One region of the Streptomyces sp. NPDC002144 genome, then DNA from elsewhere that is predicted to be linked to it. Evidence: riboswitches for the same ligand, from Rfam matches in the RefSeq annotation. Region 1 holds a riboswitch; each other region holds the start of a gene.
What was found. Region 1 has a riboswitch for S-adenosylmethionine ahead of ACWCQ1_RS50130 (ATP-binding cassette domain-containing protein). Riboswitches for the same ligand answer to the same signal wherever they lie in the genome.
Positions count from the first base shown of each region.

Region 2: linked by a shared signal. The riboswitch ahead of ACWCQ1_RS07130 (aminotransferase class V-fold PLP-dependent enzyme) and the one ahead of ACWCQ1_RS50130 (ATP-binding cassette domain-containing protein) in region 1 are both predicted to bind S-adenosylmethionine.
Region 3: linked by a shared signal. The riboswitch ahead of thrC (threonine synthase) and the one ahead of ACWCQ1_RS50130 (ATP-binding cassette domain-containing protein) in region 1 are both predicted to bind S-adenosylmethionine.
Region 4: linked by a shared signal. The riboswitch ahead of ACWCQ1_RS16560 (amino acid ABC transporter permease) and the one ahead of ACWCQ1_RS50130 (ATP-binding cassette domain-containing protein) in region 1 are both predicted to bind S-adenosylmethionine.

Region 1 covers NZ_JBSFDB010000102.1:632-3,830, forward strand. Annotated here, with positions in the region: gene ACWCQ1_RS50130 (ATP-binding cassette domain-containing protein) at 1-1,326, opposite strand, end outside; SAM riboswitch class IV at 1,535-1,644, opposite strand; gene ACWCQ1_RS50135 (2-oxoglutarate and iron-dependent oxygenase domain-containing protein) at 1,975-2,346, shown strand; gene ACWCQ1_RS50140 (TauD/TfdA dioxygenase family protein) at 2,500-3,199, shown strand, end outside.
Region 2 covers NZ_JBSFDB010000003.1:468,540-471,738, reverse strand. Annotated here, with positions in the region: gene trpD (anthranilate phosphoribosyltransferase) at 1-871, shown strand, start outside; SAM riboswitch class IV at 946-1,062, shown strand; gene ACWCQ1_RS07130 (aminotransferase class V-fold PLP-dependent enzyme) at 1,208-2,569, shown strand; gene ACWCQ1_RS07125 (hypothetical protein) at 2,581-3,199, shown strand, end outside.
Region 3 covers NZ_JBSFDB010000007.1:266,487-269,685, forward strand. Annotated here, with positions in the region: gene thrC (threonine synthase) at 1-1,215, opposite strand, end outside; SAM riboswitch class I at 1,234-1,388, opposite strand; gene ACWCQ1_RS13595 (glucosyl-3-phosphoglycerate synthase) at 1,515-2,459, shown strand; gene ACWCQ1_RS13600 (alpha,alpha-trehalose-phosphate synthase (UDP-forming)) at 2,544-3,199, shown strand, end outside.
Region 4 covers NZ_JBSFDB010000009.1:258,162-261,360, forward strand. Annotated here, with positions in the region: gene ACWCQ1_RS16555 (amino acid ABC transporter ATP-binding protein) at 1-725, opposite strand, end outside; gene ACWCQ1_RS16560 (amino acid ABC transporter permease) at 722-1,702, opposite strand; SAM riboswitch class IV at 2,028-2,137, opposite strand; gene ACWCQ1_RS16565 (glutathione S-transferase C-terminal domain-containing protein) at 2,203-3,078, opposite strand.

The sequences.
Region 1 (3,199 bases):
ACTGGCGCGTTGACGCTGGCCTCCGCTGAGTTCGTGCGGGTAGCGGTCTGCGTAGGCGCGGGGGAGGTGCACCGCTTCGAGCAGCGTCTCAGCCTGGGCTCGGATGTCCTTCGCGTCCAGCTCGCGCCGGTGCACGACGAGAGGTTCCGCGATGCTCTCGGCGATCGTCAGCAGGGGGTTGAAGCTGGTGGCGGGATCCTGGAAGACGTACCCGATCCGCCCGGCTGCCGCCGTCCGTTTCCGTGTCAACGGCTCGTCGAACAGCTCCAGTCGGCCGCCTGTCACCGGGGTCAGTCCGGCGATGGCCCGCCCGATGGTGGTCTTGCCGCTGCCGCTCTCACCCACGAGGCCCAGCACTTCACCCGGCCGGATATCGAAGTTCACCCCGTCCACCGCCCGGAAACCCTTGCTGCCGAGCCGCCCCGGGTAGTCGACGACCAGTTGGGAAGCCCGCACGACCGGCTGTTCGTCGTTTTCCGCCGCAGCCGGTCGTGCCCGGCCGCCGGTGCCGAAGTCCGGTACGGCGGCGAGGAGTTCGCGGGTGTAGGGGGCGGTGGGGGCGGCGAAGAGGCTGCGTACCGGCGCCTGTTCCACCAGTTGGCCCGCGCGCATGACCGCCACGCGGTCGGCGAGGTCGGCGACGACGCCCATGTTGTGGGTGATGAGCAGGACGGCCGTGTCGAAGTCGGTGCGGCAGCGGTGGAGGAGTTCCAGGATCTCCGCCTGGACCGTGACGTCGAGGGCGGTGGTGGGTTCGTCGGCGACGATGAGCCGGGTGCCCAGGGCGAGGGCCATGGCGATGACCGCGCGTTGCTTCTGGCCGCCGGAGAGCTGGTGGGGGTAGTGGTCGAGGCGGGTGGCCGGGTCGGGGATGCCGACCTTGTCGAGCCATTCCACGGCGAGCGCCCGCCGCTCGGTCTTGCTGCCGCCGCGTCCGTGGGCGCGCAGGCCCTCGGTGAGCTGCCAGCCGATGGTGAAGACGGGGTTGAGCGCGGTGGAGGACTCCTGGAACACCATCGCGGCGTGTGTGCCGCGCAGGGCGCGCAGCCGGGCCGGAGAGGCGGTCAGTACGTCCTCGTCGGGTTCGGCGGTGCCGTCGCCGAGCAGCACGCGGCCGCGGGCGGTCGCGGTGGCGGGCAGCAGGCCGAGGACCGAGCGGGCGGTTACGGTCTTGCCGCTGCCGCTCTCGCCGACCAGGGCCAGCACCTCGCCGGGCGCGACGGACAGGCTGACCCCGCTGGCGGCGGGCGCGGGGCCGGCGTCCGGCCGGTGTGAAGGGCCATCAGGATTATCTACTTCCGCGTCAGGGATGCGTGAGGCAGCCATGGCGCAGGGCTGTGCCATGCCGTGCGAGATCAGGTGAGAAAGAGGGGGTTACACCGACGGGTGGTGGCTCTGCCGACCGTCGGAGGGCGCAATCAGCCCGTACACAGACAGCTGGACACCAGTAGCAGGTCGACATGGAGCCGGGAGCACAGCATCAGGGCTCCAGCCACGCCGTCCTCCCGGGGTCTGGCCCGCCTCGGGGCCGATGTGAGCGCACTTGCAGAAAGAAGAGATCCGCCGAGCCTTCACCTGGGGCACCCCGCTGCGTCGAGGGTTGCCGTCCGGCCAGCCAGGGCTTGATCACCGGAACTCGTAGCTCGCGCTCACCGTAGATCGGCTGTTCTACCGGCGTCAATACCGCCCCAGGATGCCCGGAGCCGGTGGAACGCGTGGTGGACGCATCCATCCTGGGTGTGCTTTCATCCGGGCATGGAGATTTCTGGCACGGCACACATGGTGCTGCTCGACCCGTTCTGGGTGAGCCGCCGCGCCGACCAGTTCGACCAGGTCTGTTGCTGATCGCCGTCCCACGGCCCGCGACCTCGTTCCCTTCTTGCTGTCTGCTCGTTCCGGCTGCCTCCGACTAGCCCTTGTCCAGGGCGGGTTGCGAGGGCCGGGGTCGGCCGCCGTTGCCGCGAAGGAACTCCCATGGCCCAGCCCACAGCCTTGCCCGTCATCGACATCTCCCGCTTCCGCGCCCCGGTCACGGAGCGGGCCGCCTTTCTCGCCGAACGTCGGTCCGCGGCACACGAGGTGGGCATCTTCTACGTCACCGGACACGATGTCCCCGAGGCCCTGCGGGACGAGGTGCTGAGCGCGGCCCGCGCCTTCTTCGCCCGGCCCGAGGAGCGGCGGCTGTTCAGCCATCTCGCGAACATCGGCGACGTCCGCAGGCTCGTCATCAAACCCGCCTCCACCACCCACGCGCCAGCTGGATCCCGTTCAGCAGGCCGCGGCAGGGGTCGGTCATCCCCGGCCTGGTGCCGCTGTCGGTCGGCATCGAAGGCGTCGACGACCTGATCGCCGACCTCGACGCAGGCCCGCGAGCAGCCGCCATATGACATCCACCGCACGCCCGGGGAGCCCGCTGCTCCGCGACCACATCGCGGCTGCCCCGGCTGCCCGGACCTCCTCACCCCACACCCGCACCCGCCGCAGCAGAAGGACAACGCCATGACCACCGTCGCCCGTTTCGAGATCCTCCGGGCAGGCCCCCGCTTCGGCGCCGAAGTCGTCGGCGTCGACCTGACCGCACCCGTCGACGACATCACCGCCGAGGAACTGCGCCGGGCCTTCCGCGAGCACAAGGTCCTCGTGTTCCGGGGCCAGCACCTGACGCCCGATCAGCAGGTGGCCGCCGTCAGCGTCTTCGCGCGGCCCTTCGACCACCCGACCGCCGTGAAGCACCCGGCCAACCCGTTGGTGTACCCGTACAACGTGAAGCAGACCGGCAAGGCCAGTACCTGGCACATCGGCGGCCTGTGGCGCCACCCCGTGTTCGCGATCGAGTCCCTGACCTACGAGGTGGTGCCCGAGCTGGGCGGCCACACCCTGTGGGCGGACCTCCAGGCCGCGTACGACGACCTGTCAGAGCCGTTCAAGGTGCTGCTGGAGTCGGTCGGCGCCCTCTACGACGGCAACGCGGAGAACTACGCGCAGGGCAGCAAGAAGAACGCTCCCGGCGAACCCGTCGAGCACCCGGTCGTCCTCACCCACCCGGTCACCGGCCGCAAGGGCCTCTTCATCAGCAGCTCGGCGAAGCAACTCACCGGAGTGACCCCGGCCGAGAGCAGGGCGCTGCTCGACCATCTGCTCCGGCACGCCTCCTCACCGAACTACACCATCCGGTTCGGCTGGAAGCCCGGCGACTTCG
Region 2 (3,199 bases), on a different contig from region 1:
CGTCGAGGAGATCAACGGCCTGGTCCGGACGATGTACGAGCACGCGAACGTCATCGAGGTGCCGGGTCCGACCGTCGACATCGTCGGCACCGGCGGCGACGGCGCGAAGACCGTCAACATCTCCACGATGTCCGCGATCGTGGTCGCCGGCACCGGGGCGCGGGTCGTCAAGCACGGCAACCGGGCCGCGTCCTCCGCGTCCGGGGCCTCCGACGTCCTGGAGAAGCTGGGCGTCAACCTCGAACTGCCCGTGCAGCGGATCCCGCAGGTGGCCGCGGAGGCCGGGATCACCTTCTGCTTCGCGATCAAGTTCCATCCGGCGCTGCGTCATGTCGGCGCCACGCGCGGCCAGTTGGGCATCCGGACGGTGTTCAACGCGCTCGGTCCGCTCACCAACCCCGCCAAGGTGCGGGCGCAGGCCGTGGGTGTCGCCGACCCGCGCATGGCGCCGATCGTCGCCGGCGTCTTCGCCGAGCGCGGCAACTCCTCGCTCGTCTTCCGCGGCGACGACGGCCTCGACGAACTCACGACGACGTCCACGTCCCACGTCTGGATCGTCCGGGACGGCAAGGTCACCGAGGAGACCTTCGACCCCCGTGACGTCGGCATCGACCTCGTCCCGGTGGAGGCTCTGCGCGGCGGCGACCCCTCCTACAACGCGGAGGTCGCCCGGCGTCTCCTGGACGGCGAGACGGGCCCGGTACGGGACGCCGTCCTGCTGAACTCGGCGGCGGCCCTGGTGGCCCTCGACCCCGGTCCGGGCACCCTGGCCGAGCAGTTGCGGGCCGGCATGGACCGGGCGGCGGAGTCGATCGACTCCGGGGCGGCCAAGCGGGCGCTGGAGCGCTGGGTGGCGGCCAGCAACAAGTAACCGAAGGAGGTCGCGGTCCCGTCATCCGGACACGGGTTGCGGGACCGCGATCACCTCACGTACGTTCTCTTCCAGGTCATGAGTGACAGTCATGAGGCCCCGGCCGACTGTCCGGCAACCCTCCGTCCGTGGCGGGGTGCCCCGGGTGAAGACCAGGCCGTAGGCAGCGAGGTCTGCGGCAAGCGCGGATCCCTCACGCTCTCGAGATGAGCACAGCCCAGGGATCCTGGTCATCGAGGGAGTCTCCCGTGAGCAAGCGAATGCGATAGGGCCGCCGAGCCCCGCCTCCGCGCACCCCCTTCTCGCCTTTTTCTCTGCCTTTCACGGGAGTTCCCCATGTCTGTCTCCACCGCTGCGTCCGTCCAGACCATTTGTGCCCCTCTGCCCGTTCTGGGCCGGGATGTCACCGTCCCGCTCGTGACGGGCGGCGAAGTCACCTACGCGGCCCTCGACTACGCGGCCAGCGCCCCCGCCCTGCAGCGCGTCTGGGACGACGTGGCCGCCTACGCCCCGTACTACGGCAGCGTCCACCGCGGTGCGGGCTACCTCTCGCAGCTCTCCACCGACCTGTTCGAGAACGCCCGCAGGACCGTCGCCGAGTTCCTCGACTGCCGCGCCGACGACCAGCTGGTCTTCACCCGCTCGACCACGGACTCCCTCAACCTCCTCGCCCGCGCCCTCCCCGCCGACTGCCAGGTCTTCGTCTTCGAGACCGAGCACCACGCCAGCCTGCTGCCCTGGCAGGACGCCCGGGTCACCTACCTCAACGCCCCGCGCACCCCCGCGCAGGCCGTGGAGACCCTGGAGCGCGCCCTCGCCGACCGCGACCCGAAGGGCCCGGCCCTGGTCTGCGTCACCGGCGCCTCGAACGTCACCGGCGAGCTGTGGCCGGTCCGCGAGCTGGCCGCCGCCGCCCACGCGCACGGCGCGCGCATCGTGCTGGACGCCGCCCAGCTGGCCCCGCACCACCCCGTCTCCGTCCGTGACCTGGACGTCGACTGGGTCGCCTTCTCCGGCCACAAGCTGTACGCCCCCTTCGGCTCCGGCGTCCTGGCCGGCCGCGCCGACTGGCTGCGCGCGGCCGACCCCTACCTCGCGGGTGGCGGCGCCAGCCGCAAGGTCACCCGCCGTGAGGACGGGGGAGTGGACGTGGAGTGGCACGACAGCGCCGCCCGGCACGAGGCGGGCTCCCCGAACGTGATCGGCGCCTACTCCATCGCCTCGGCCTGCAAGGCGCTGACGGAGGCCGGCTTCGACACCCTGGTCGCCCGCGAGCGGCACCTGATCGAGAAGGTGCGGGCAGGCCTGGCGGAGGTCCCGCAGGTGAAGGTGCTGTCCCTCTTCGGCGACGACGCGCCCCGGGTCGGCGTGATCTCCTTCGTCGTCGAGGGCTGGAACAGCTCCCACTTCGCCGCCGCCCTCTCCGCCGAGTACGGCATCGGCGTCCGCGACGGTCTCTTCTGCGCCCACCCGCTGGTGCGCACCCTCCTCGGCTCCGACCCCCAGACCCAGGGCGAGTGCGGCGCCCCCGAGGCCGCGCCCGGCGAGAAGTCGCTGAACGCGATCCGGGTCAGCTTCGGCGCGGGCACCCCCGACGAGCATGTCGAGCGCTTCGTGAACGCCGTGCGGGAACTGGTGAGCGACGGGGCGAGGTGGAACTACCGCACCGAGGACGGCCGCTGCGTTCCGGCCGTGTAATCATCCCTTGTGTGGGGATTCCGGCCGCGGTAGGTGAGTCGGCGTCGGCCGGGGAACTCGGGGAGCTCCTCGCGGTGGCCGTCGCGCGCCGTCGGCCACGGCTGCTCCGTACGGCACCGGTGTACCTGTACGAGGAGGGGCTGGTGTCGGTGCCGGGCGCGCGGGCCCGGCGCTGGGAGCAGGTGACCGACTGGCGCTCCACGATCGACCTGACCCTGAGACGGGGCCGGGAGCACGGCCCGCCCTGGTACGCCTTCGGCCATCGGCACCTGGCGCGGTTCGCCGACGGCTCGGAACACTCCTTCGTCCTCGACGAGTGGCGGCTTCACGAGCCGGACGAGCAACGCGCCGAGAACGCGGCGATCCGCGCCGCCGTCCACCACGTGCGGCGGCGGGTGGGCGGGGCGCAGGCGCCCGCACTGCTCGCCCGGCTCGATGAGGGCCGGCAGGTCGCCTTCGGCCGGCTCACGGCGGACGCGCGGGGGCTGTGGCTGCCGCGCGGGCGGACGCTCCTGCCGTGGTCCGGCCTGGAGGAGCCCACACTCGCCGTCGACCTGCCGGACCCGTCCGTCCCCCGGTCCTGGTGGGCGATGCGGCGGGACGCGAGCCTCACGGTGCGGGGCGCCGACG
Region 3 (3,199 bases), on a different contig from region 1:
CGCGTCCAAGGTCTTCAGCCCATCGCCGGTGTTGAGGACGACGGTGGTGAGGCCCGGATCCAGCACACCGTCCTCGATCAGCTTCTTCGTCACGCCGACGGTCACCCCACCGGCGGTCTCCGCGAAGATCCCCTCGGTCCGCGCGAGCAACTTGATCGCGTCGACGATCTGCTCGTCGTTCACGTCCTCCACCGCGCCGCCGGTGCGGCGCGCGATGTCCAGGACGTACGGGCCGTCCGCCGGGTTGCCGATGGCCAGCGACTTGGCGATGGTGTTCGGCTTCTGCGGCCGGACCACGTCGTGCCCCGCCTTGTACGCGACGGAGACCGGGCTGCACCCCTCGGCCTGCGCGCCGAAGATCTTGTACGGCTTGTCCTCGACGAGCCCGAGCCTGATCAGCTCCTGCAGCCCCTTGTCGATCTTCGTCAGCTGCGATCCGGAGGCGATCGGCACCACCAGCTGGTCGGGCAGCTTCCAGCCGAGCTGCTCGCAGATCTCGTACGCCAGGGTCTTGGAGCCCTCCGCGTAGTACGGCCGCAGGTTGACGTTGACGAAGCCCCAGCCCTCGCCGGCCGGGTCGCCGATCAGCTCGGAGCAGAAGCGGTTCACGTCGTCGTAGTTGCCCTCGATGCCGACGAGCTCACCGCCGTAGACCGCGGCCATGACGACCTTGCCCTGCTCCAGGTCGTGCGGGATGAACACGCAGGAGCGGAAGCCGGCCCGGGCGGCGGCGGCGCCGACCGCGCCCGCGAGGTTGCCGGTGGAGGAGCAGGAGAGGGTGGTGAAGCCGAAGGCGCGCGCGGCCTCCAGGGCCTGGGCGACGACACGGTCCTTGAAGGAGTGCGTCGGGTTGCCGGAGTCGTCCTTGACGTACAGGCCGCCGGTCACACCCAGCTCGCGCGCGAGGTTGTCGGCCTTGACGAGCTTGGTCCAGCCGGGGTTGATGTTCGGCTTGGTCGCCACGTCCGCCGGGACGGGCAGCAGCGGCGCGTAACGCCAGATGTTCGAAGGTCCCGCTTCGATCCGCTTGCGGAGTTCCTCGGTGTCGTAGGCCGAGAAGTCGTACGCGATCTCGAGCGGGCCGAAACACTCCTCGCAGGCGAAGACCGGGCCGAGCGGTACCCGGTGGCCGCATTCGCGGCAGCTCAGCGCCGCGGCGGGACCGAGGTCGACGGCCCGGGAGTCGGTGGTGCTTGCAACAGTCTGCGCAGCCATGTGAGGCGAGGCCCTTTCTCCTCATCTTCCTCACGACGCATCTCGCCGTGAGACGGATTTGGCACCTTCCCTAGCCGGGAGCCTCGCGGAATGATCAACGTTGATCTACGAGACCGGCTGGAGGGTTGCCGGGGCTTCATCGGGCCGTGTCCCTCTGCCCCTCTGGATGAGCGGTATTCGGTTGTACGTTCAATGACCTCGGACATGCGATGGTCATCGACGTTGTTCAAGACTGTAACCGAAGGCCAGGACAGTTGAGAGAGTCGTCCGAACCGCGAGACAAGTGAGGAGCCGCCTACGTGCTGGAAGAAGTCGAGCGCTGGCTGAGCACCCGCTCCTGGTCCGTCACCGACCGACCGCTCCACCAGATCCTGGCCGCCAAGCAGCGCACGGGCCGGACGGTGTCCGTCGTGCTGCCCGCGCTGAACGAGGAGGAGACGGTCGGCGACATCGTCGCGATCATCCGTCACGACCTGATGCAGCAGGTCCCCCTGGTCGACGAGATCGTCGTCGTCGACTCCGGCTCCACCGACCGCACGTCGGCGGTCGCCGCGTCGGCCGGCGCGCGGGTCGTCCACCGCGACGAGATCCTGCCCCGCCTCCCGGCCGTCCCCGGCAAGGGCGAGGTGCTGTGGCGCTCGCTGCTGGTCACCACCGGGGACATCGTCTGCTTCATCGACGCCGACCTGAAGGAGTTCTCCTCCGACTTCGTCTCCGGCATCGTCGGCCCGCTGCTCACCGACCCGGGGATCGACCTGGTCAAGGGCATGTACGACCGCCCGCTCGCCGGCGCGACCGGCCAGGGCGGCCGGGTCACCGAACTCATGGCCCGCCCGCTGCTCAACATGCACTGGCCGCAACTGGCCGGTTTCGTCCAGCCGCTCGGCGGCGAGTACGCGGCCCGGCGCAGCCTGCTGGAACAGCTGCCCTTCCCCGTCGGCTACGGCGTGGAGCTCGGCATGCTGGTCGACGCCCTGCACCTGGTCGGCCTCGACGCCCTCGCCCAGGTCGACGTCGGCGTCCGCAAGCACCGGCACCAGGACGGACAGGCCCTGGGCCGCATGGCCGCGGCCATCTACCGCACGGCCCAGCTCCGGCTCGCCCGCGGCCACCTCATCCGTCCCTCCCTCACCCAGTTCGAGCGGGGCGAGGACGGCTTCGAGCCGCGCACCTATTCGGTGGACACCGAGGAGCGGCCACCCATGGCGGAGATCGCGGAGTACGCGGAGCGCAAGGTCGCGTAACCCCGCGGAGCGGGCCGTATACGGGGCGAGGCCGTGAACCGGCCATACGTTTGAGTGTTTCCGGGCCGGGCTAGGTTGAGGCGTATGGCTTCCACGCACGGCGCTCATCAGGTGCTGGTCGCGTCCAACCGCGGCCCGGTCTCGTACGAGGTACAGGAGGACGGCTCGCTGGCCGCCAAACGGGGCGGCGGCGGGCTGGTCTCCGGTCTGTCGGCGATCGGGCCCGACGCGGGCGCCCTGTGGGTGTGCTCCGCGCTGTCCGACGGCGACCGGGAGGCGGTACGGCAGGGCGTCGGCGAGGAGGGCGTGCGCATGCTCGCCGTCCCGGCCGACGTGCACGCCGACGCGTACAACGGCATCGCCAACTCGGTGCTCTGGTTCGTCCACCACATGCTGTACCAGACCCCGCTGGAGCCGGTCTTCGACGCGGAGTTCCGGCGGCAGTGGGCGTCGTACGAGACGTACAACCGGGCGTTCGCCGAGGCGCTGGCCGAGGAGGCGGCCGAGGGCGCCGCGGTGCTGGTGCAGGACTACCACCTGACGCTGGTGCCGGGGATGCTGCGTGAGCTGCGCCCGGACCTCAGGATCGGTCACTTCTCGCACACGCCGTGGGCGCCGGTGGACTACTTCCGGATGCTGCCGGACGACATCGCCGAGCAGGTGCTGCGCGGCATGCTCGGCGCCGACCGTCTCGGTTTCCTGACCCGGCGCTGGGCGGACGCCTTCACGGCGTGCTGTAC
Region 4 (3,199 bases), on a different contig from region 1:
TGCTCGACGATCCGGCCGCCGTCTATGAAGACGACCCGGTCGGCGATCTCGCGGGCGAAGCCGATCTCGTGGGTGACGATGACGAGGGTGGTGCCGCTGGTCGCCAGGTCCTTGATGACGGCGAGCACCTCGCCGACCAGTTCGGGGTCGAGGGCGGAGGTGGGCTCGTCGAAGAGGATGACGCCGGGGCGCAGCGCGAGGGCGCGGGCGATGGCGACGCGCTGCTGCTGGCCGCCGGACAGCTGGCGCGGGTAGGCGCCGGTCTTGTCGGCGAGGCCGACGCGGCCGAGGAGTTCCCGGGCGAGTTCCTGGGCCTCGGTCCTGCCGAGCCGGCCGGTGGCGACCGGGGCCGCGGCCACGTTGTCCAGGACGGTCAGGTGCGGGAAGAGGTTGAAGTTCTGGAAGACGAAGCCGATCCGGCCGCGTTGGGTGAGGATGGCCCGCTCGCTGAGCTCCTTGAGCCGGTCGCCCTGCCGCTTCACGCCGATCGGTTCGCCGTTGATGCTGACATGGCCGATCTCGGGCTTCTCCAGGTGGTTGATGACCCGCAGCAGGGTGGACTTGCCGGAGCCCGAGGGGCCGAGGATCACGGTGACCTCGCCGGGGCGGACGGTCAGGTCCACGCCGTCCAGCACCCGGTGGGTGCCGTACCACTTGTGCACGTCGTGCACCTCGACGGTGGCGGCCTCGACGTTCGCCAGGGCCTCGATGGTGTCGGTGGTCATACGGCGGCCTCCCGGCGGATACGGGCCCGCAGCTCGGTGAGAGCGGTGCGGAGCTTCTGCAGCGGTGTCGGCGGCAGGCTGCGGGTGGCACCGCGGGCGTAGTGCCGCTCGACGTAGAACTGGATGACGGAGACGACGCTGGTCAGGATCAGGTACCAGACGGTGACGACCAGCAGCAGTGGCACGATGTCGCCGGGATAGGTGGAGCCCATGGTCTGCGCGGAGCCGAACAGGTCGAGCAGGGAGACGTAGAAGACCAGCGAGGTGCCCTTGATCAGGCCGATGAGCTGGTTGACGTAGTTGGGGATGATCGAGCGCAGTGCCTGCGGGAAGACGATCTTCCGGAACTGGTAGCCCTTCGGCAGGCCGAGTGCCGCGGCCGCCTCGTGCTGGCCCTGGTCGACGGAGAGGATGCCGCCGCGGACGACCTCGGCCGCGTAGGCCGCCTCATTGAGGCTGAGGCCGATGACGGCGATGGCCATGTCGGTGGCGAGCTTCGTCTCGTCGAAGGAGAAGAAGGCCGGACCGAAGGGGATGCCGACGCTCAACGTCTTGTACAGGGCGCTGAAGTTGTAGAGGAAGAGCAGCACCACGATGAGCGGGATGGAGCGCAGCGCCCAGATGTAGGTCCAGCTGACGGCGCGCAGCACCGGGCTTCTCGACAGCCGGGCCAGGGCGAGCAGGATGCCGCCGAGGAGGCCCAACACCGCGCTGTAGGCGGTGACTTCGAGGGTGATCACCAGACCGTCGAGGATGGTGGGGCGCAGGAACCAGTAGCCCCAGCGGTCCCACTGGTAGAACGGGTTGGTCACCAGGCCGTGCACGAACTGGGCGACCAGGACGAGGACGACCGCGGTGGCGATCCAGCGTCCGGGGCGCCGCAGCGGCAGAACTCGCTGGGCGGTGAGGGGCTTTGACGGTTCGTCTGCGGCGGACGTCGGCGCAAGCGTGACGGTGGCGCCAGGGGGTTCACTCATGGTGGGCTCCGGCTGGGTCGGACACCCCGGACGGCGCGGCGGCATGCGGCGGCGGACGCGACAGCGGAGTACCGGGGGGCGGAAAGGACGACGGCACACCGCGTCGCGGTGTTCGTCAGGGGGTGCGGGGGCTGCGGGAAGAGGTCAGCCCCGACAGCGGGCACGGCCCGATGCGGTACACAGTGCGCTGTTCACGCGGAGCAGATCGACGGCGCGATCGGCCACGAGAGGGTTCGGGTACGGCTGTACGCAGCCCTGTGGGCGGCGCGTGGCCGTCCTGGGAGCTGCGTACATGGCGTCACCGTCACTGTTCCGGCCCGTGTGGGCCTCGCGCTTACCGAAAGGTCATCCGGTCCGGTCGTCACCTGGGGCACCCCACCGCGGTGCGAGGGTTGCCGGTCAGCTAGCCAGGGCTTGTCGCTGACGCTCATGACCGTTCTGGTTGTCAGTTAAAACAATCGTCCGAACACATGTCAACGCCCGTCCACCAGGTGGAACGGCTAACGGGTTTTGTGGGCCGCCCAGTCCAGGATCCGTACGGCCGCTCCGGCGGCCTCCAGTCCCTGGCAGCGTGCGTGGTGGCGGCGTTCGATGCCGTCGAGGTCGAGGTGGCCGCCGAACGCCGGGTGGGCGGCGAGCCGGCGGGCGTAGGCCCACAGGGTGGGGTGGTCGGCGATGCGCTGGACGGCGGCGGCGTCCAGGTGGTTGCGGTGCACGGTGTCGAGCTGGACCAGCGCGGCCCACAACTCGACGTCGGCCGCGGTGACTTCGTCACGGATCAGGTAGGTACGGCCGGTGAGCCAGCGGTCGAGGGCGCCCAGGGTGTCGAGCAGGGTGGTCAGTGCTGTGTCACACACGACCGCGTCCTCGCCGGCCGACCCGGCCCGCTGCGCCGCCTCCTCGATCCCCTCCCGGCACATCCGCTCCACGGCCTCGATCTCCGAGTCCGCGCCGCAGGGGTGGAGGGAGGTACCGCCGGTGGAGAAACGGCGGGCGAGGTCGCGCATGATGTCCGGCGCGTGGGTGCTGACGATCCGTCCGGACCAGTCGTCGCTGAGCACCGGTCCGACGGCCGGTCCGCGGTAGCGGTGGGCGCTGGCCTCGTACAGCGGCCGCAGGGCCGAGTGGCCGCCTTCGGGGCAGTCGGGCACGGCGGGCAGGTGGGTCACCGGACAGACGGTGTCCAGGCCGAGCAGGCTGTGGGTGACGGCGATGCGCAGGCCGTCGGGACAGGCGGTCGACAGATGGAGGCGGTAGCGGCCCGGAACGGCGTAGTGGCCGCTGCGCGCGTCCCGGCCGATGCGGCCACGGAAGGCGGGCGCGGGTCGGTCGGTGGCGTGGGCGGTGGCGTGGGTGGCCGGCGGTGCGATGGTCATGACTCTCCCCGGGAGCGGGCGCGGACGTACGCGCGGCGGAAGCGACGTCGGGCGGGCGGGAATGGGGCGGCGGTCCTGGGAGCAGGGCTCACCCGTGCGCGCCGGACGAGGCGCCCCCGAG